3 regions of the Streptomyces sp. NPDC021622 genome follow, and region 1 is predicted to be linked to each of the others. Evidence: riboswitches for the same ligand, from Rfam matches in the RefSeq annotation. Region 1 holds a riboswitch; each other region holds the start of a gene.
The links. Region 1 has a riboswitch for cyclic di-AMP ahead of AB0G47_RS35695 (LysM peptidoglycan-binding domain-containing protein). Riboswitches for the same ligand answer to the same signal wherever they lie in the genome.

Region 1 (7,286 bases):
TCTTCTGCGCGGGCGAGATCATCTGGAACACGGTGGCGTACGTCGACGTGCACGGGCCAAGCCCTTGGTCCTCTGCCTTCTTCGCGGCGGGCCGGGCCACTTCGCAGACCGTGTCGATGTCCTCACGGCCCAGCGCGTGGAGGTACTGCTCGTACCGCTTGATCGCGCCCGCCTTCGTCCTGGGCGCGGGCTGGTCGCCGGTCGGCTCTGCGGACGGCTTCTCGGTCCGAGCGGACGCGGACGGCGTGGCCGACTGCTCTTCGGTCGGTGTGGACGTGGACGCGGACGGCTGCGAAGACTTCGCGTCCGTGTCCTCCTTCGCTTTGTCAGGACCGCACGCGCACGCCACCAGCACCACACAGGCCGACACCGCCACGCTCGCCATCGTCCGCGCTCTCATTCGATCCCCTCATCACCAGCCGACAACACGTCAAAGACGTCACGCAAGATCTGGGGAAACGGTTCCCGAGTTCGGTTCAGACAGGACAGCAATCGGTTCAACTTCGCGCCAATGACGGTGTGTGCGGCCGCTGTTAGCCTGCGGCCATGATCAAGGGGAGATCGCCCGGCCGAATAGCGCGGCGCATAGCGGGGGGCAGCAGGTCGGAGCGTGTACTAATCCTGGCCAGCTTCGTGAATCGAGTCGGCAATGGGCTCTTCAACAGTGCGTCGGCCCTCTACTTCACGCTGGTCGTGGATCTGCCGGCGGTGCAGGTGGGTGTCGCCCTCACCGTCGCCGGCTTGATCGGGCTGCTCGCGGGGATACCGGGAGGTCACCTGGCCGATCGACGTGGGCCGCGCACGATCATGATGGTCGCTCTGTTGGTTCAAGCAGTGGCCATGTCCGCTCTCGTGCTGGTCGAGAGTTGGGCCGCCCTCACGGTCATCGCCACCATTGACCAACTTGCCGCAGCCGCCGGCGGCGCGGCCTGGGGAGCCCTTGTGGTCCGGGTCGGTACTGACCGCCCGGCGCTGTTCAGGGCAAAGCTCCGAACTTACGTCAATTTGGGCGTCGTTCTGGGGACCGTGGGTGCTGGATTTGCGGTGGCAGCGAATACGCGTACTGCCTATCTCGTACTGATTCTCGGCAACGCGGCCAGCTTTGCGCTGTGCGCCCTGCTCCTGTTCTTGCTCCCCAACTACCGGGCATTGGCGCCGCCGTTGCAGCAGCGCCGCTGGATCGCTCTCACCGACCGTCCGTTCGTGACCTTCGCAGCCCTCTATGGTGCGATGGGGCTGCAGTACCCGGTGGTGTCGCTGCTTCTGCCGATTTGGATCTCGGAGCACACGGACGCACCGCGCTGGACCGTGGCCGCGGTAGCCGCGATCAATTCCGCAGTCTGCGTCCTCCTGCAGACCAGAATCGGATCCCGCATCGAAACCCCTCGCGATGGCGGCAAGGCATTCCGCACGGCAGGACTGCTCTTCCTGCTCAGCTGTCCGATGATGGCCCTGGCCGCGCACGCTCCCGTGTGGGCGGCCGCCGGCCTCGTGGTCGCAGCGATCTTCGTCCACAGCCTCGGGGAGATATGGGAGTCCTCGGCCGGCTTCGCCCTTGGCTTCGGCCTGGCACCAGACCATGCCCAAGGCCAGTATCAAGGGCTTCTCGGGCTTGGCTTCAGCGCGGGCCAGGCGCTCGCCCCTGCCATCCTCACCACCGTCGTGCTCGGAATGGGCACCATCGGCTGGCTGCTTCTCGGTGCGTTCTTCGCCGCTGTGGGCGCCGTTGGACCATCGCTTGAACGCTGGGGCACGCGAACCCGGTCCCGACGGGGTCCCGCAACTGCGGCACCCAGCGGAGAATCAGACGAGGCGCACGTATAGCCGCTCGCTCAGCCCGGAGCCGGCCCCGCGATTGCGCTTGTTCGGTGGTGGTGAAGAAGTCGGCTGCTGCCGCTCGGGCCCGGCCGCCGGGGCCGCGCCCGCGTCCTCCGCGACCGTGATGTGCACCTTCATGGCCGTTCTCCTCGCCTAGTTGAGAACCGCGTACCGGCCTTCGAAGTTCATCGGGTGCTGCCGACGTTCTTCACCGTCAGCCAGTACGTGACCGTCGTGGCCGTGGCCCGCTCGACCGCGCGTCCCGCTGCGGTGAGCCGGTGGAGCGCAGCAGCTGCCGGGCCCGCGAGGGCGACAGCGGGATACGGCCGTTCGCCCGCAGGACGCCCTGGGCGCTCGCCAGCGCGCCCACGACGATCGGCGAGGCACTGGACGTACCGCTGAACCGGTCCGTGTACCAGAAGTCCTGGTTGTCGCCCGCCTGGAGGTCGCCGTAGCCGGTGGTGGTCACCTCGCGTCCCCAGCCCTGTGCGTCCACGCAGGCGCCGTAGTTGGAGAAGTCGAGGCGGGACCGGTCCGGGCCGTGCCGGCGGCCGTGGGTGCCGGGCGGCGGCGCCCCGGCACCGACGATCACGGCGCCGGCATCCAGCGCGGTGCGCCGGAAGGGGTTGCGCCACCATGAGGGGAAGCCCGCCCGCGGGGTGTCGTAGTCGGCGTGGTCCAGGTTCTCCGCGCCGTTGCCCGCGGCCTCGACCACGGTGATGCCCTTGTTGACGGCGTATCGGATGGCCAGGTAGTCGTCCGGCCACCACTCGACGGCGATGTACCGACCTGGCCGACGCCTGTCGCGTGCGGACCGGCGCGGTGGATCTCCAGCAGGATGATGTCGCCGGGGCCGAGGCGGTCGGCGGGGTTCCGGATCGCCGTGGCCGTGGGGATGGAGAAGGCGGACGCGCTGGTGACCGTGTCCGGCGCGATCCCGGTGCTCCCGAACGCGTCGACGTCGCCGCCGATTTCGCCGAGCACCGCGGTGCTGTGATCGGTGTCCGTGCTGCCGGTGCCGGAGACGATGCCGCCCTGGTTCAGGCGAAGGTCCTCATGGGTGAAGCGCCAGCCCCACTCGCAGTCCATCACGCGGACGCCGGCGCCGCGCCCGCCGTGCAGGGTCCACGCGTAGCGGGCGTCGACGCCGCCCGGAGCCGCGTCGAGACAGCCCTGTCGGGCGTTGAAGTCCGGGGAGACGGGCGGTGCGTCGGCGCCCGTCGGCTGCATGTCGTTGAGCGGCGGGAGTTCGGTCTCCTCGCTCTCCTTCTTCGGTACGACCTCGGGGACGGCGAGGGCGGCCGCGGGCTTGACGTAGGCGCCCTCCACGGCGTCCGACGCGCGGAGCCGCTCGGCCAGCGCGTCCAACTGGTCGGCGGGAGCGTCGACATGGAAGAAGAGTCCCATCCGGTCGAGGTCTCCAGGGTGGCGTCGTCGGCACCGGTGCCTTCCGAGGGGCGCCCGCCTGGGCGCGCAGCCTCTCCTGGTCCGCGCCGAAACAGCGGACTGATGGTGACGTCCGCCAAGGCCGCCACGGCGTCGAGACCGCTCACGGAGATGTCCGCGGCGGCGGTCGCGCCGGTCGGGGTGATGCGTCCCCCGGCGTCGGCGCGCGCGATGCACACCAGCTCAGGGCGTCCGAAGAGTGGTCCTGGTCCTGGAGCCGGGCGGTTGTTCCCCCGGCTGTTCCCACACCTGATCGCTGTGGCACAGCTGACTCCTTCACCGCGTTACGGAAGGTCCGCCGGTGGTTTCACATACGCCGAATCGCCGCTCCAGAAGGTTCCGGACGTCCAGGACATCCGCGGTGGCTGCCGTCGCGGGAGGCGGCGGCGTACGGGGTTGGACACGGGGTTGGACGATGACTTCGGCGGCGTCGGCCACAGGCCTGCCCTCCCCCTCCTGCCGGATATATCCGGTGCCGTGTCCAGGGCTGCGGCGGTGCACGCGAGGGCATTACAGGCGAAATGCCCGTTTTGGCGGCACAAGCAACCTCCGCAGTATGTCCAGATTTGCAACTATAGTTGCTCATTTAACTTTGTTTATGGCGTGAATGAAATTCTGTCGCCATTGCGGGACAGTCACACGAAATGGCATGCTCCGATACGCCGCCGAGCAGCAAATCGACCTGCGCCTAATTCGGTGAAATGAGTCACACCGGCGGCCGCGGGTTCCGAGAGTCGCCGAGCGCACTTCCGTTCTGCGCAAAGAAAGTTGGGCTTTTCGATCAAAGGGGGCCGGGCATTCTGGTCGCCAAGAGCGGACCTCAGGCATTCCCTCTGCGAATTCGTGTCTTGTTCCGTCCGGGCTTTCTCGCCTAACGTCACCGTCAATCCGGATGGAACGCCGAATCCTGCCGCCATCCGGGAACTCTTCCACCCACTCACAAACGCACGGCAGGAGCGGGGGACCCAGGTAAGCCGTCGATCCGCATTCCGGATCGGCTCGGGGTGAAGTCGCATTCCCAGTGCGACCGGACATCTCCCGTCCGAACCCGACAGCTCACCTCGTAGGCGACGGAGAGGAATTCGTCATGCCTGCAAAGGGCAAGCACCGCCGTCCCAAGTCCAGCCCGCTCAGCCGGGGCATCGCCGCCGCAGGCACGGGCGGGGCCGTGCTCGTACTCCCGGTGCTCGGCGCGACCTCCGCAGGCGCGGCTCAGGCCGCCCCGCCCGCCAAGCCCGCCGCCGCCCCGAAGACCTACGTCGTCGTCGCGGGCGACTCCCTCTCCAAGATCGCCCGAGAGCACTCCCTGAGCGGCGGCTGGAAGCAGCTGTACAAGGACAACCGCAGCGCCCTCGGCGACGACCCGCGGCTGATCCACCCCGGCCTCAAGCTCACCCTCGGCAAGAAGGCCTCCGCCGAGGAGTCGGCCGACTCCAGGGCGTCCGACGAGCGGGCGGACCGCTCCGAGCGCAAGAGCACGTCCGCCGAGCCCGCCGCTGCCCCGGCGAAGAAGTCGTACACCAACGACCTCGACGGCTGGATCAAGGAATCGCTCGACATCATGGCCGAGCAGGGCATCCCCGGCACCTACGAGGGCATCCACCGCAACATCATGCGCGAGTCCTCCGGCAACCCGCTGGCCATCAACAACTGGGACTCCAACGCTGTCGCCGGAACCCCGTCCAAGGGGCTCCTGCAGGTCATCGCCCCCACGTTCGAGGCCTACCACGTGCCCGGCACGTCGATGGACAGCTACGACCCCGTCGCCAACATCACCGCCGCCTGCAATTACGCGGCCAACCGGTACGGCTCGATCGACAACGTGAACGGCCCGTACTAGACCGCACCCCGTCTCGTCCGCTGTGAGCCCCGGCGCACCATGTGCCCGGGGCTCAGGCCTGTCCGCGGCCGGACCAGGCGCCTGTCCCAGGCCGCACCGAGTGCTCAGTCACCGGTGCTGTTCCGTGTAGTGCGCGCGGAGAAGGTCGGCGCCCCAGTCGTGGCGGACGTGCCGCCAGACCGAGTGGGCGTGGTTGCCGCCGTCCTGGGTGTTGTCGTACTCGATGAGGAAGTCCGGGGCCCGAACGCAGTAATAGTGCCGGTCCCCCGGTGCGCGGCCACCGGCCCAGGCGAACGCGAGGGCGTCCAGTCCACGCGCCACGGCGTCGGACCAGCACTCCTGCGCGTACGCCGTGGGCGCGCGGTCTAGGTAGCGGCGCACCAGACGCTGAAGCAGCCGCCGCTGACCGGGCGTCATGTCGCCGTACGGGAGGCCGGTCGGCAGCAGGTCTGGATCGGCGAAGGGGTCGGCGCGGGTCAAGATGTCGTCCGGAGGCGCGCCGGCGAAGACCGCCATTGCCCGTCGGCCGACGTCCAGGTCCGTGACCAGCTCCCGGGCCAGATCCTCCTCCGGCCCCAGCAGCCTGCGGCCGGCCTGCGGACCGTGCGTGATGCGCGCCGGCTCCGCGCCGACGAAGTGTGGCGTCACCCGCATCCCTGCCGCCGTGATCAATACGTGCACGGCGAGATGGTGGCCGTTCAACCGCCAGCCCCAGGGTCCGTCGCCTTCCGGGTCACCCAGGAGCCGCAGCCAGTAGCGGTCGTCACCCGTGGCGCCGACCATGGCTCGGCGGTGCCGTTCCACCTCGATCGCCCCGCGCGCCAGCGCCGCTCCCGCCGCGCTGTGCGCCGTGGCGAGGAGCGCATCGACGGCCTCGCGCTGCCGGTCGCCAAGACCCTCGGTGGGCAGCCCAGGGCGCGCGCCCGGCAGATACGTCCACTCCCGCAGCTCGGGCGCGTCCAGCCGGGCCGGCCCCGCGCGCAGCTCGCGCACCTGCTCCGGGTCCAGCACGGACAGCAATGCCCGCACCGTCTCTCTCATCTCCGCCGCCAACGCCGTCGTCATCGCCGTCGCCGCCGTCTCTGGTCGATGCCCGTCCACCGTGTCTCCTCCTCCCCCTCGGTGCCCGATCCGGCGCACCCGCGGGGCAGCGTCGCCCCCTGCGGCCCATGGTGCGCCATCCAGCAGCGACGCAACACCGGAACTCGATCCACCGCGCACCACGCCACCGGCGTACTACTGGCGGGCGAGGAACTCGGCGAACGCCGCCGCCTGCTTCGGGCTCATGCACCCCTGGCGTGCGTGCAGCGCCTGCTCCTCCAGCCAGTCAAGCCACGCAGCATCGCGCAATTCGGCCACCACCACGCGGTGCCGGGTGAACGTCATGCGCCTGCTCAGCTGCCGGGAGCAGCACGCTCACCGGCGTACCGTCCTCGGTGAGGGGCACATGCTCGCCCGTCTCCTCCACGAGAGCGGCCGGGCGGCCGAAGTCCTCTACGTCATCGGTCAGTTCAACGCGGTTCATGGACGCCGACGCTACCGGCCGCCTGAGACAGCGGGGCCCGGCCGCCTCATGGTGGCCGGGCCCGCGCTCCCGTGTTCAGCCGTCGATCATCTCCTGACGGTGTCTCAGCAGACCGCGGTCCGGTCGTACCGTCCACCCAGCGTCTGGAAGAACGCACTGTGCTTGTTCGGGATGGACTGGCAGGAGGTGTCACGCCAGTTGTGGACGATGATCCTGATCCGCATGGTCTTGCCGCAGTTGTTGTACGGCCAGGCCTGCATTCCGCCGTCGGCGTTGTTCACGTAACTGCGCTCGATACACGCGGGCGCGGTACCGCCCGCGGCGGCCTGTGCGGGAGCCGCCACTGCCGAAGTCGCGCCCAGAGCACCTGCCATCACGACAGCGGCCGAGCCGATCATTGTCTTGTGCTTCATTGTCAGCATTCTCGTATCCCCCATTTCTGTTCCGTGCTTTCCGTTCCGTCCGTGCTCGCTGTTTCCCGTCCACACGTACAGAACTGGTCGCCACCGAAACTACGGAATACACAGACCACTGGCGTCACGTCCAGGTTTGACATTCGCCGTAAACGATTGCGGTAGGGCCGTACCGCAATGGTTGGAGGCCCAATAGCGCCAGGGATTGGGGGAGTTGCGGCTACCGTCGTCAAGGAATGCCGTT
Region 2 (7,286 bases), on a different contig from region 1:
GGGCAAGCTGCACCGGGACCGCGCCCGGCACTGGCTGACCAAGGGCGCCGAGGCGGGGCACATGGAGGCGGTGACGTACCTGAACACGCTGCGGGCGGGGACGGACGTGCTGGAGGAGGAGACGGGGCAGACGGAGTAGACGGAGGGCGGGGCGTTAGTACCGTTGCGGTAGGGCTGTCGTCGACGCATAGGGGCTTGCGTGGAACCGGAGTTGGAGGAACTGGCGGCTTCGGGGCGGCGGGCGATCATCGACGCGATGGGCTCCGATCGCTGGGAAGTGGTGCGGGCGCGCTTCACGTTGTTGTTCCAGATGGCGGGGCGCGTGGCCTGGGAGTCGAGGCTGACCGAGTCCAGAGCCGAGCGGCTCGACGGGGACAGGACGACAGCGGCTCGGGTCTCGCTGGAATGGCGCGTCCGGCTGAGCCGCCTCATGCGAGAACAGCCGGAGACGATCCCTGAAGTCCAGGCGATCGTGGCCGAGTTCAGGCTGGAGCCGGACCATGGGCGTGGCCTCTCCACTTGCCCGGACGGCCACCTTCCGAGGGACGCCGACTGGTGCGAGGTCTGCGAACAGCGGATGGTCGAAGCCTCGCCGCCCGTCTCTGGGCCCTCGCTCGTCCGCAACGCCGTGTCCGCTGAATTCGTCTCCGGCGGCCTTGTCCAGTCCGGTTCCCTCGGTGCGGTCACCCTTCACCACCATGCCGCATCGCAGGACCACATCGACTTCAGCAGGGGGAACTTCAGCGCCCCGGCCATCGGCGTGCAGCACAACCATTACGGCACCCCGCGGGCCCACGCCCTCGCGGACAGCTGGCCCCGCGCCGACCAGCTGCGGCGGACCGCGCTGGGCGTGCGGCCCGTGCGCCGGTTCGGCGACGAGTCCGCCCTGCCGCCGTACGTCGCCCGGGACTGCGACGACGAGCTGAACACCCTGATCCCGGGCGCACTGGAGGGGGGCGGCCTGGTCGTGGTCACGGGGGAGCCGCTGTCGGGCAAGACGATGACGGCGGCCTGGGCGCTGCTCCACCGGAGCGTCGGCGACGGCGCCCGGGTCCACACCCCGCACCCCGGGACGGACCTGCGCGACATCCCGGCCCAGCTGCAGGGCCGCGACCGCACACAGACGTATGTGGTGTGGCTCGACGACCTGGAGGGCCACCTCGGTGAACACGGCCTGACCGCGGGCCTCCTCGCCCAACTCGCCCACGAGGGCGTGCTCGTCCTCGCCACGATGAGCGACGAGGCGTACGACATCCACCGCTTCGGCGGCGGCCCGGCGTCCCGCGTCCTGAGCGGCGCGGGCACGGTCCAGCTGAACTCCCGCTGGAGCGAACCGGAGCTGGCGCGGCTCGCGGAGGCAGCTGACCCGCGCCTCGTGGACGCCGCGCGGTGGCGCGGAGAACGGGGCGTCACCGAGTACTTGGCGGTCGGCCCGGAGCTGTGGGACGAGTGGCGCAGGGCGGCCCGCAGGAATCCGCTGGGGCACCTCCTCGTGCGCGCCGCGATCGATCTCGCGCGGTGCGGGCTCACCCGGGGCGTCACACCGAAGCTGCTGAGCCAGGTCCAGGAGGAGTACGGCCTTGAGGCGGCCGACGCCGGCAGCGAGAGCCTCGAGGAGGCGCTCGCCTGGGCCACCGAGCCCCGGCACGGAGTGACCGGACTGCTCGTACCGGGCGAGTGGCCGGGCACCTGGCGGGCGTACGGCTCCCTGATCGCGGACACGGCCCGCTCACCCGGGACGGGGCCGGTGCCGGACAAGGTGTGGGTCCGTGCGTACCGCGATCTTCAGCCCCACGACGTGGCCGAACTGGACGGCTTTGTGGCCGCCTTCCGGCTGACCCTCACCCCCCAGGCCGCGAACGGGGACGCCCCCGCCATGGGGTGGCTCGGCCTCCTTGCCGAGGACGAAGGCGACACGGCGGCCGCCGAGGACTGGTACCGCAAGGCCGCGGATCTCGGAAGCACCCGCGCCGCCGGTGCGCTGGGCCGCCTCCTGGCCATCCGCGTCGCCTACGCGGAAGCGGTTCCTCATCTCACGGCCGCCGCCGACGCGGGCGAGCCCGGGACGGCCGCCCTCCTCGGGCAGGTCCACCAGCACCTCGCGGTCCACTACTTCCGCATCGCCAAGGCCGACGGCGACCCCATGGCCGGACAACGCCTCAAAGGCCTCCTCCGCCCGACCGGCCAGGAGCCGGGCCCTGCCTAGGGATACCGTCGACCCCATGCACGACCAGCCGCCCGCCGCCTGCCCCGCAGGAGCCGCCGCCCCGCAGCCGGAACTCTTCACCTGGGAGTTCGCCACCGACCCGTACCCCGCCTACGCCTGGCTGCGTGAGAACTCACCCGTGCACCGGACCGCGCTGCCCAGTGGCGTGGAGGCCTGGCTGGTCACCCGGTACGTCGATGCCAAGCAGGCCCTCGCCGATCAGCGGCTCAGCAAGAATCCGGCACATCACGACGAACCCGCCCACGCCAAGAGCAAGACCGGCATCCCGGGCGAGCGCAGCGCCAATCTGATGACGCATCTGCTCAACATCGACCCGCCGGACCACACCCGGCTCCGCCGCCTCGTGTCGAAGGCCTTCACCCCCCGCCGCGTCGCCGAGTTCGCGCCCCGCGTGCAGGAGCTGACCGACCACCTCATCGACCGGTTCGCGGAGAAGGGGGAGGCCGACCTCATTCACGACTTCGCCTTTCCTCTCCCCATCTACGCCATTTGCGATCTGCTCGGCGTCCCGCGCGAGGACCAGGACGACTTCCGTGACTGGGCGGGCATGATGATCCGGCACGGCGGCGGCCCGCGCGGCGGCGTCGCGCGCTCCGTGAAGAAGATGCGGGGCTATCTCGCCGAACTCATCCACCGCAAGCGCCTCGAACCGGGCGACGACCTCATTTCGGGGCTCATCCGCGCCTCCGACCACGGCGAGCACCTCACCGAGAACGAGGCCGCCGCAATGGCCTTCATTCTCCTCTTCGCCGGTTTTGAGACCACCGTCAATCTCATCGGGAACGGGACCTACGCGCTCCTCACCCACCCCGAGCAGCGCGAGCGCCTCCAGGAGTCCCTCAAGGGAGGGGACATGGGGCTCCTTGAGACCGGCATCGAGGAACTCCTCCGTTTCGACGGGCCCGTGGAGCTGGCCACCTGGCGGTTCGCCACCGAGCCGTTGACCATCGGCGGGCAGGACATCGCGCAGGGCGACCCCGTTCTCGTCGTACTCGCAGCCGCCGACCGTGACCCGGAGCGGTTCGAGGACCCCGACACGCTCGACCTCTCCCGGCGCGACAACCAGCACCTCGGATACGGGCACGGCATTCACTATTGCCTCGGCGCACCCCTCGCCCGGCTCGAAGGTCAGGCCGCCCTCGCGACCCTGCTACGCCGCCTCCCTGACCTGCGCCTCGCGGCGGAACCGGGTGATTTGCGCTGGCGAGGCGGGCTCATCATGCGCGGACTGCGCACGCTGCCGGTGGAGTTCACACCCGCACAGAAGCGCACCTGAGACACCCTTGAGCTGACGGTGCGTCAAGACTGTGACTTTCACGTGATCTCCGCTGCATCGACTTGTAACAACTGTTCGACTGCGGCTACGTTCACCGACGACTCGGCATCCGCTGTCGCAGCAGCCGCAGTCGCCTCTGCAGTCTTCTGAAAGGCACTTGCATGCTCTCCGGTAATGGTCGTCACCGACGCCCCCGCCAAGCCCCGGCCCTCATCGTCGCGGCAGGTGTCACCGGATCAGCCATCGCGATCCCGCTGCTCGGCGCCACCAGCGCGAGCGCCGCGGACACCGCCACCTGGGACAAGCTCGCGGAGTGCGAGAGCGGCGGCTCCTGGAGCCTGGACCCGGGCAACGGCTACTACGGCGGACTCCAGATGTCCCAGGAGACCTGGGAGCAGTACGGCGGTCTCGACTACGCCCCCTACGCCGACCAGGCCAGCCGTTCGCAGCAGATAGCCGTCGCCGAGACGGTCCTGGCCGACCAGGGTCCCGGCGCCTGGCCCAGCTGCGGAGTGATCGCCGGACTCAGCAAGGATGACGCCCCCGCCGACGTCGACCCGGGCGCTCCGATCACCTCCGTGCCCTCGGACGAGCCGACCGACACGAGCGGGTCCGGCGACGCGGGCGAGTCGGGTGACTCGGGCGACTCGGCCGAACCCTCGGAGAAGCCGTCTGAGGAGCCCTCCGAGGAGCCGACCGAAAAGCCCTCGGAGAAGCCGACCGAAGAGCCTTCGGGGAAGCCGTCCGAGAAGCCCTCCGAAAAGGCCGACTCCGGCGACGAATCCCGAGACAAGAATCACGACGAGTCGGGCGACTCCGGTAGTGATTCGGACAAGTCCGGGCAGAACGATTCCACTTCGCCCGCCCCGAACTCCCCGAACTCCACCCCCTCCACCGGCGCGGGCGAAGGCTCCGGCCGGCACCGCGGCGACAGCGCGGACGACGGGCAGGCCAAGAACGGCGACCGCGACGGCTCGGGGCGGCACGCGTCGCGCGGCGACGACCGCGCGAAGGACGGCGCCGACGGGACGTACACGGTCCGCTCCGGAGACAACCTCTGGACCATCGCCGACGACCTCGGCGTGCAGGGCGGATGGAGCGCGCTCTACGCCGAGAACAAGAAGTCCCTCGGAACCGACCCCGACCTCATCCTCCCCGGTCAGAGCCTCGATTTGGGCGAAAAGTAAGGGAAGTTGACGAAGAGTCGGGCAGTCGCTTCGCGCTGAATGTCTGGTTTGGCGTAAGTGAGAGATGGGTCTCAGAAGCCCTGATCGTCTTTGAAATTCGGCGGATCGCATGACTACGGTCGTGACCGCTCGCCACAGCGGGCCCCGCCGGTCGGTACGCCTAGTCCTGCCAACGGCCGTTCGGGAACAGTCGTCGCGTCAAGCGCCGTAGGCAGGAGCGGGGGACCCAAGGTTTCCGCCGGGCCCGGCCGCACAGCAGCAGAACGAAGAAGCTGCCGAGCGGAGTTGGGACCGGCTAGGGGTTAAGTCGCGCTCGAGAAGCGCGGCCGGGCAACTTCATCGGCCCGAACCCGACAGCTCACCTCGTAGGCGTCGGTGAGGGGATCACTCATGCTGTTTTCCAGCAAGGGCAAGCACCGTCGTCCGTCCAAGGCCACCCGCGTCGCCACGCTCGCCGGCGTCACCGGTGTCGCGGTCGCTGCCCCGCTGATGGCCGCCGGCTCGGCCTCCGCCGCCACCGGTTCCGAGTGGGACTCCGTCGCCCAGTGCGAGGCCGGCGGCAACTGGTCCATCAACACCGGCAACGGCTACTACGGCGGCCTGCAGTTCTCGGCCTCCACCTGGGCCGCATACGGCGGCACGAAGTACGCGGCCACCGCCGACCAGGCCTCCAAGGCCCAGCAGATAGAGATCGGCGAGAAGGTTCTCGCGGGTCAGGGCAAGGGTGCCTGGCCGAGCTGTGGCGTGGGCCTCTCGGGCGCCGCGTACAGCGGTGGCGGCGCCGAGGAGAGCGCGCCGCAGCAGCAGCCGGCCGAGCAGCCGCAGAGCCAGCCGAGCGCCCAGACCGAGGCGCCGAAGCAGGAGGCCGCCCCGAAGCAGGCCGCCCCGGCCGCCCCGAAGGCCGAGTCCAAGAAGACCGTCGAGACCCCGACCGGCAAGAAGGTCAAGAAGGGCGACGGCGAGTACAAGGTCAAGAAGGGTGACACCCTCTCCAAGATCGCCGAGGAGAAGGACGTCAAGGGCGGCTGGCACAAGGTGTACAAGCTCAACGGCGACATCATCGACAACGCCGACATGATCTACCCGGGTCAGCAGCTGCACCTCAGCTAATTCTGGCGGGGGCGCCTCGCTGGTCCTTATGACTGCGGGTGCGTCGTGGCTTGTCGCGCCCACGCGGCGGAGCCGCACATGTCACAGCCCCGCGCCCCTTCGGGCGCTACCCCCCCGGCTGCTGAGGGGGGGACCCCCGTCCCCACGGGCTCCCTGCCCCGGTGCGCGTATCCCCCGTACGCACCGGGGCGGGGCTTTGTTTTGTTCGGAAACTTTTTGCTCTCGGTTTGTCCACAGGGCGGTCGCTCGGCTGGCTCTTGTCCGGGAGCCGGTTAGGCTCGTGTCCGCGAGGCCAACGCCCCGCGTACCCGCGTCACATCCCAGAAGGAGATGCTCGTGCCGTCCATCGACGTCGTCGTAGCCCGGGAAATCCTGGACTCCCGAGGCAACCCCACGGTCGAGGTCGAGGTCGGCCTCGACGACGGCAGCACGGGTCGTGCCGCCGTTCCGTCCGGTGCGTCCACCGGTGCTTTCGAGGCCATCGAACTCCGTGACGGTGACCCCAACCGTTACCAGGGCAAGGGCGTGGAGAAGGCCGTCCTCGCCGTCATCGAGCAGATCGGCCCGGAGCTCGTCGGGTACGACGCCACCGAGCAGCGCCTGATCGACCAGGCCATGTTCGACCTGGACGCCACCGACAACAAGGGCTCGCTCGGCGCCAACGCCATCCTCGGCGTCTCCCTCGCCGTCGCGCACGCCGCATCCGAGGCCAGCGACCTGCCGCTGTTCCGCTACCTCGGTGGCCCGAACGCGCACCTGCTGCCCGTCCCGATGATGAACATCCTGAACGGCGGGTCGCACGCCGACTCGAACGTCGACATCCAGGAGTTCATGATCGCGCCGATCGGCGCCGAGTCCTTCTCCGAGGCCCTGCGCTGGGGCACCGAGGTCTACCACACCCTCAAGAAGGTCCTGAAGAGCAAGGGCCTGGCCACCGGCCTCGGCGACGAGGGCGGCTTCGCCCCGAACCTGGACTCCAACCGCGCCGCCCTCGACCTCATCCTCGAGGCCATCAAGGAGGCCGGTTACACCCCCGGCGAGCAGATCGCGCTCGCCCTCGACGTCGCCGCGTCCGAGTTCTACAAGGACGGCAAGTACGAGTTCGAGGGCAAGTCCCGCTCGGCCGCCGAGATGACCGAGTACTACGAGGAGCTCGTCGCCGCGTACCCGCTGGTCTCCATCGAGGACCCGCTGTTCGAGGACGACTGGGCCGGCTGGAACGTCATCACCGAGAAGCTCGGCGAGAAGGTCCAGCTCGTGGGCGACGACCTGTTCGTCACCAACCCGGAGCGCCTGGCCCGCGGCATCGAGGAGAAGTCCGCGAACGCCCTGCTGGTCAAGGTCAACCAGATCGGCTCGCTGACCGAGACGCTCGACGCCGTCGAGATGGCCCAGCGCAACGGCTTCAAGTGCATGATGTCCCACCGCTCCGGCGAGACCGAGGACGTCACCATCGCCGACCTGGCCGTCGCCACCAACTGCGGCC
Region 3 (7,286 bases), on a different contig from region 1:
CCGCGATCTGGGAGTACGTCGTACGGGGAATGGCGACCCCCGCGGAGCGGTACGCGGCCTGGGTGAGCCCGGAGCAGTCGAAGGCGTTGGGGCCCGTGGCGCCCCATACGTACGGGCTGCCGAGCGCCTTGTAGGCGTAGGAGACGGCCGTCGACGCGCGGGCGTTGGGGGCTTTCGCCGGGGCGTCCAGGGCGGCGTCGCGGCCGGCGGCGCGGGAGGTCCGGTCCTGATCGCCGTCGCCCGCCAGCCGCGCACGCTCTTCGGCGGTCAGCCGGGCGAGCAGCCGCTTTGCGGAGTCCAGCTTTCCGTTGACCGTCTTCTTGTGCTTCCTCAGCTCCGCCTGGCGGGATTCGAGGCGGTCGAGCGTGCCGTCGGCCTCGCTGTGCAGCTGGTCGATCTCCTGGAGCTGCTTGCGTACGCCGCTGACGGCCGAGGCCTGGCGGCTGCCCGCACGGTCGGCGAGCGCGGCGCGCTCCAGGAACTGGTCGGGGTCGGAGGAGAGCGCGAGCTGGACGGCGGGATCGATGCCGCCGCTGCGGTACTGCGCCGCGGCGATCGAACCGAGGCCCTCGCGCGCCGAGTTGAGCTTCTCCGTCTTGCGGGCCGCCTCGTCGCGCAGCTCGCCCAGGGACTCCTCGGCCTTGTCCGCCTTCTCCTTGGCGCCGTTGTACTTCTCGGCGGCGATCTCCGCCTCGCGGTAGAGCGCGTCGACCTTGGACTTCACCTCGGTCGGGCTGAGCCGGGGGTCCGCGTGGCCCGTCCCGTCGAAGGCGGTCGCCGTGGCGGCCCCGGCGAGGGCGAGGGTGGCGGCGGTACGGGCCGTACCGCCGCTGAGCGCGCGCTGTCTGGGCTTGCGGTGAGCTGCCACGAGGGGGCTCCTTAGGGTCCGGCGACGGCCCGCACAGGGGGAGCGGACCGCCGCCGGGTTTCTCGGCGGTGGTGTCCGACTGCCGCCCCTGGTCCGGACGGCGGTGGGGAGCCGGTCACCTGACGAAGGACGCTAAACCTGACCGTCACGGGTTGGTGACGGAATGTACGCAACTGACGGAAGTGCTCCGGCCGGTGGCCGTATGTGGCCGCGCGCATCGCGTGGCCGCACAGCCTTCGTACAGGCCCCTGACCGATGCGCCGCTTGTGGCCCACCTGGGTGCCGAGCGGTGGTATGGCCCCGGCTAGGCTCCGGATCCATGGACGTACTCACCCATGTCTTCGTCGGTCTGCACATCATCGGTATCGCCTCCCTGCTGGGCGGCTTCCTCACCCAGATGAAGCAGATGGGCCAGGGCACGGCCCGCTTCAACCCCGCGATGCTGCACGGCGCGCTGACCATGCTGGTCACCGGCGTGATCCTGGTGGGCCTCAACCAGGCGGACGACAACCCGGTCAACAACCTCAAGATCGGCATCAAGATGGCCGTGCTGATCGTGATCCTCGCGCTGGTCTATGTGAAGCGGGACGAGGAGAAGGTCGACAAGGGCATGTTCGGTGCGGTGGGGCTGCTGACCACGGCGAACATCTTCATCGCGGTGCTGTGGACCTGACCACCGCAGGAAAACGGCCCTCCACGCGCGCGTGGAGGGCCGTTTTCCTTTGCGTGTGACGGTTACGCGGGGCGCACCACGCTGTGGATCGGCATGTAGTAGATCGACTCGACGCGGACGTTCGTGCCCGGCTTCGGGGCGTGGATCATCTTGCCGTCGCCGATGTAGATCCCCACGTGGCTGATGTCGTCGTAGAAGAACACCAGGTCACCCGGCTTGGCGTCGGCGGTTTTCACCGTCGTGCCGACCTTCACCTGGTCCCACGTGGTGCGCGGCAGGGAGATGCCCGCGGCCTTCCACGCGTCCTGGGTGAGACCGGAGCAGTCGTAGGAGTCGGGGCCCGTGGCACCCCACACGTACGGCTTGCCGATCTGCGCCTCCGCGAAGGCGATGACCTTCGCGGCCTTCGTCGCGTAGCCGCTGTCGGTGTCCCCGGAGCCGGTGCCGGTACCGGTGTCGGAACCGGTGTCCGGGGTCTCAGTGTTCTCGTCGGTCCCGTCGTTCTGCTGCTCTTCCTCGCGCTCCTTGGCGGCCGCCTCTTCCGCCGCCTTGCGCTTGGCCTCCGCCTCGGCCTCCTGCTTGCGGGCCAGTTCGGCGGCCTTGCGCCTGGCCTCTTCTTCCTTCTTCTTCTCGATCGCCGCGAGCCGCGCCTTCTCCTCGGCGGTCAGCTCGGAGAGCAGCGTCCGGGCCTTCGTGAGCTTGTCCTGGACGGCCTTCTTGCTCGTCTTCAGGTCGTCCCGCGAATCGCTCAGCGTCTCCAGGGACTTCGCGGCCTTCGCGCGCTGCTTCGTCGCCGACGCCTGCTGCGTCTGGTAGTCGTCGACGGCCTTCTTCTGGCGCTCGGTCAGCCGGTCCGAGAGATGGTTCTGGTCGAAATACCCCTGCGGGTCATCGGCGAGCATCATCGTGGCGGTCTCGGAGACGGCGCCGGTGCGGTACTGGGCCGCGGCGAACGAACCGAGCTCCTGACGGGCCTCGTTCAGCTTGTCCGTGCGCTGGGCCACGTCGTCCAGGAGGGTGTCGACCTTCTTGCGCTGCTTCTCGGTGCGCTCCTTGGCCGAGTTGTACTTCTGGGTGGCCACGCCGGCCTGCTGGTAGAGGTCGTCGACCTTCTTCTGGACCTCTTCGAGACTGGGCTTCTGTGGCGCCGAGGGGGCCGCTTGGGCGCTCTGCGACAAGAGGGCCACGGAGGTGAGGGCCGCCGTCGTGATGCCGATGGCGGGAGTGGTGCGTATTCCGGCAATGCGGGTCCGCGGCTTGCGGTGCGACGCCAAGGGAGGCGACTCCTTCCGTAGACCGCCTACCGGGTTAGCTGTCGGGTTCGGGCGGGTGGTTCGGAAGGTTGCCCTACAGTCCCGTACTTCGTACGGGACCGATTCACCCCAAGGTCTTGGTGGGTCCCCGGCTCCGAGGAGGTCGGACTCGGCGGAGGCCACCCGTTCCCGGCGGGGTTCGCCGGTGGAAGTACGAGCAGCCCGCGGAGCACGCTAGCCAACTCGTGTGGTCCGTGTGAAGGTTGATGTTCGATATGCCCGATACATTTTCGTGACTTTACGAAGCTCTTGACGCGGGCACGCCGTGCCGTAGCGGAGCGTCACCGCCCGCGGGCGGGGCGTGAGGGGTCTCCCCTGCTCGAGCGGAGCCGAGAGCTTGGGGAAGGATCGAGGTGGCCGGAACCCGGGGCGGGTTGTCAGTGGGGCCGCCTAGACTCGGGAGGCGATGAGCAGCCTCTTTGATGACAGCTTCCTGGCGGACCTCCAGCCCTTGCGGGCATCGGAGGGGGAGCCCCCGCCGCCGCCCGAGGACAGTGCTCCGGAGCCCATTCCGGATGATCTGTTCGACGGGAAGTTCGACGCGCCCACGCCCCGGGACGCGCACTACCGCGGCGGCGCGCCCCGCCCGGTGATCGACCCGGCGGCGCTGCTCGACGGTCTGAACGAGAACCAGCGCGCGGCCGTCGTGCACGCGGACTCCCCGCTGCTCATCGTGGCCGGCGCCGGCTCCGGCAAGACCCGGGTCCTGACCCACCGCATCGCCCATCTCCTGGCCGAGCGGCATGTGCACCCGGGACAGATCCTGGCGATCACGTTCACGAACAAGGCCGCGGGCGAGATGAAGGAGCGCGTCGAGCAGCTCGTCGGGCCGCGCGCGAACGCGATGTGGGTGTCGACCTTCCACAGCGCCTGCGTCCGCATCCTGCGCCGCGAGTCGAAGAAGCTGGGCTTCACCTCCTCCTTCTCGATCTACGACGCCGCCGACTCCAAGCGGCTCATGGCGCTGGTCTGCCGTGACCTGGACATCGACCCGAAGAAGTTCCCGCCGAAGTCCTTCAGCGCCGAGGTCTCGAACCTGAAGAACGAGCTGATCGACGAGGAGACCTTCGCAGGACAGGCCGCGGACGGCTTCGAGAAGACCCTCGCCCAGGCGTACGCGATGTACCAGTCGCGGCTGCGCGAGGCGAACGCGCTCGACTTCGACGACCTGATCATGACGACGGTCCACATGTTCCGCGCGTTCCCGGACGTCGCCGAGCACTACAGGCGCCGCTTCCGGCACGTGATGGTCGACGAGTACCAGGACACCAACCACGCGCAGTACGCCCTGGTGCGCGAGCTGGTCGGCCCCTCCGGAGGCGAGGGGGACGATCCGGCCGAGCTGTGCGTCGTGGGTGACGCCGACCAGTCGATCTACGCCTTCCGCGGCGCCACGATCCGCAACATCCTCCAGTTCGAGGAGGACTACCCGAACGCGACGACGATCCTCCTGGAGCAGAACTACCGCTCCACGCAGACGATCCTCACCGCGGCCAACGCCGTCATCGAGCGCAACGAGAGCCGCCGCCCCAAGAACCTGTGGACCAACGCGGGCGCGGGCGCGCGCATCACCGGCTATGTCGCCGACACCGAGCACGACGAGGCGCAGTTCGTCGCCGACGAGATCGACCGGCTCACCGACGCGGGCGACGCGAAGGCCGGCGACGTCGCGATCTTCTACCGGACGAACGCGCAGTCGCGTGTCTTCGAAGAGATCTTCATCCGCGTCGGCCTGCCCTACAAGGTCGTCGGCGGTGTCCGCTTCTACGAGCGCAAGGAGGTCCGGGACGTCCTCGCGTATCTGCGCGTGCTCGCCAACCCGGAGGACTCCGTACCGCTGCGGCGCATTCTGAACGTACCCAAGAGGGGCATCGGCGACCGCGCGGAGGCGATGATCGACGCGCTCTCGCAGCGCGAGAAGATCTCCTTCCCGCAGGCGCTGAAGCGCGTCGACGAGGCGTACGGCATGGCGGCCCGCTCGGCGAACGCCGTCAAGCGTTTCAACACGCTGATGGAGGAGCTGCGGACCATCGTCGAGTCCGGCGCGGGCCCGGCCGTCGTCCTGGAGGCCGTGCTCGAACGGACCGGCTATCTCGCCGAGTTGCAGGCCTCGACCGACCCCCAGGACGAGACGCGCATCGAGAACCTCCAGGAACTGGCCGCCGTGGCCCTGGAGTTCGAGCAGGACAGTGGTGCGGCGGGCGAGACGGGCGCCGAGACGGAGACCGAGGCGGAGGGTGCGGGCGCGGGTGTCTCCGGTTCGCTCTCCGAGTTCCTGGAGCGGGTCGCGCTCGTCGCCGACTCGGACCAGATCCCGGACGAGGACGACGACGGCTCCGGTGTCATCACGCTGATGACCCTGCACACCGCCAAGGGCCTGGAATTCCCCGTCGTCTTCCTGACCGGCATGGAGGACGGCGTCTTCCCGCACATGCGCTCCCTGGGCCAGGTCAAGGAGCTGGAGGAGGAGCGCCGTCTGGCGTACGTGGGCATCACGCGCGCGCGGGAGCGGCTGTATCTGACGCGGTCCTCGATGCGCAGTGCCTGGGGCCAGCCCTCGTACAACCCGCCCTCGCGCTTCCTCGAAGAGATCCCCGACGCCCATCTGGACTGGAAGCGGACGGGGTCCGTCGGCGCGCCGGCGTCCTCCGGACCCGCGGCGGGCATCACGTCCTCCCTGTCGTCGTCGCGCTCGCGTGCCGGCGGCGCACAGGGCTTCGCCACACGCCGCGCCACCGAGAAGCCGGTGGTCTCGCTGGCGGTCGGTGACCGGGTGACGCACGACCAGTTCGGCCTCGGGACCGTGGTCGGGGTGAAGGGCTCGGGTGCGAACGCCGAGGCGACGGTGGACTTCGGAGAGCCCAAGCCGAAGCGCCTGCTGCTGCGGTACGCGCCGGTGGAGAAGCTGTAACGCCGGGGGCGGCGGCCGGAGTTGCGTCGGTCGCCGCCGCGGGTCGCAGCCGGAGTTACGTCGGGTCGAGGTCGTGGCTGCGCAGCCACGGCAGCGGGTCTATCGCCGAGCCGCCGCCGGGACGCACCTCGAAGTGCAGATGCGGTCCCGTGGAGTTGCCGGAGTTCCCGGAGAAGGCGATGACGTCGCCCGCCTTGACGGGGCCGCTGGAGATCTTGTGTGTGGAGAGGTGGCAGTACCACGTCTCCGTGCCGTCCTTGGCGGTCACTATCGCCATGTTTCCGTAGGCGCTGTTCCACTTCGTGGAGACGGTGCCGTCGGTCGCGGCCATCACTTCGGTGCCGTACGACACCGGGAAGTCGATTCCGGAGTGCGCCGACATCCAGTTGATGCCTGCCTGGCCGTAATAGGCGCTCAGCCCCTGCTGCTTGACCGGCAGCGAGAACTTGGGGCGCAGGCGCTCCTTGCGTGCGGCTTCCTCGGCGGCCTTCTTCTCGGCGGCCACCTTCTGCGCCTTGAGGTCGATGCGTTCCTGGGTGCGGCTCGCCCGGTCCGCGAAGTCGCCCGCGTCCGCCGAGAGGTTCTCCAGCTGCGTGTCGAGCTTGTTGTTGGCCGCGGAGGGCTTCACCGACGTCGGGTCCGGGGCCGTGGCGGCCTGGGTCTCCTTGCCGTCGTCACCGCCGAAGCTGCCCACGGAGGCGGCGGCGATACCGGCGACGCCCATCACACAGGCCGAGGGCACGGCCACCGTGAGCAGGGCGGAGCGCTTGGCGGGGGTGCGGCGGCGGGTCCGCGAACGGGAGCCGCGGGAGCGGTCCATGACCGGCGGCTCGTCGTCGTCGGTGTCGCGTCCGAAGCTCGGCTCGATCGGGCCGAGCGGCTCCGCGGGCGCCTCGTCCGGGGTGAACTCGTGTTCGGCGGGGGCGGGTTGGGCGTACGGATCGGACGCGTAGGAGTCGACCGGGGTGTCGGCCGCGTACGCCGCGTGCGCGTAGGCCTCTGCGGGCTCGGAGGGCTCGTACGGATCCAGGGTTCCGTGCTCTTCGACAAGCGCCGTCGTGTGCGCCTCGGTTGCCCCGTACGTCTCGTGTGTCCCGGTCGCTCCGTACGCCGCCTCGTGGCCGCCGGAGTTCCAGGCCGTCGCGTCGTACGCCCCGGTGTCGAAGGGCTGCGCCTCCCACTGGCCGGTCTGCTGCGGCTGGTTCCAGGCGGTGGAGTCCCACTGCTCACTGGCGTCGGGGCCCGGCTGGGCGGGGATGTCCGTGGCGAGCGTCTGGTAACCGCCGGTCGGCCACGCGGCGCTGGTGTCGTAACTGCCCGTCTCGTAGCCGTTCGCGTCGTACGCGACCTGGGGCTGCGCGGCGTACGGGTCGTAGCCGAGTGTCTGCTGTGTCCCCGTGGTTGACCACTGGCCGGTGTCGTACTGACTGCCGGGCATGTCGCCGAAGAGCGGGTCGGAGGCGAAACTTCCGGTGTCGGGATTCGCCGTGTCGTAGCCGCCGGTGGTGGTGAACGTGCCGG

Region 2: linked by a shared signal. The riboswitch ahead of AB0G47_RS18365 (transglycosylase family protein) and the one ahead of AB0G47_RS35695 (LysM peptidoglycan-binding domain-containing protein) in region 1 are both predicted to bind cyclic di-AMP.
Region 3: linked by a shared signal. The riboswitch ahead of AB0G47_RS14735 (NlpC/P60 family protein) and the one ahead of AB0G47_RS35695 (LysM peptidoglycan-binding domain-containing protein) in region 1 are both predicted to bind cyclic di-AMP.

The regions. Positions count from the first base shown of each region.
Region 1 is NZ_JBFACK010000023.1:61,694-68,979, forward strand. Features, by position in the region: gene AB0G47_RS35675 (hypothetical protein) at 1-400, opposite strand, end outside; gene AB0G47_RS35680 (MFS transporter) at 547-1,824, shown strand; gene AB0G47_RS35685 (hypothetical protein) at 1,804-1,956, opposite strand; gene AB0G47_RS35690 (S8 family serine peptidase) at 2,033-2,533, opposite strand; cyclic di-AMP (ydaO/yuaA leader) riboswitch at 4,153-4,347, shown strand; gene AB0G47_RS35695 (LysM peptidoglycan-binding domain-containing protein) at 4,352-5,104, shown strand; gene AB0G47_RS35700 (DUF3500 domain-containing protein) at 5,213-6,205, opposite strand; gene AB0G47_RS35705 (hypothetical protein) at 6,341-6,490, opposite strand; gene AB0G47_RS35710 (hypothetical protein) at 6,734-7,042, opposite strand; gene AB0G47_RS35715 (glycosyltransferase) at 7,272-7,286, opposite strand, start outside.
Region 2 is NZ_JBFACK010000008.1:230,527-237,812, forward strand. Features, by position in the region: gene AB0G47_RS18345 (hypothetical protein) at 1-139, shown strand, start outside; gene AB0G47_RS18350 (sel1 repeat family protein) at 200-2,206, shown strand; gene AB0G47_RS18355 (cytochrome P450) at 2,223-3,503, shown strand; gene AB0G47_RS18360 (transglycosylase family protein) at 3,665-4,690, shown strand; cyclic di-AMP (ydaO/yuaA leader) riboswitch at 4,884-5,077, shown strand; gene AB0G47_RS18365 (transglycosylase family protein) at 5,081-5,800, shown strand; gene eno (phosphopyruvate hydratase) at 6,137-7,286, shown strand, end outside.
Region 3 is NZ_JBFACK010000006.1:305,068-312,353, forward strand. Features, by position in the region: gene AB0G47_RS14725 (NlpC/P60 family protein) at 1-868, opposite strand, end outside; gene AB0G47_RS14730 (hypothetical protein) at 1,188-1,541, shown strand; gene AB0G47_RS14735 (NlpC/P60 family protein) at 1,604-2,815, opposite strand; cyclic di-AMP (ydaO/yuaA leader) riboswitch at 2,823-2,979, opposite strand; gene pcrA (DNA helicase PcrA) at 3,261-5,765, shown strand; gene AB0G47_RS14745 (M23 family metallopeptidase) at 5,821-7,286, opposite strand, start outside.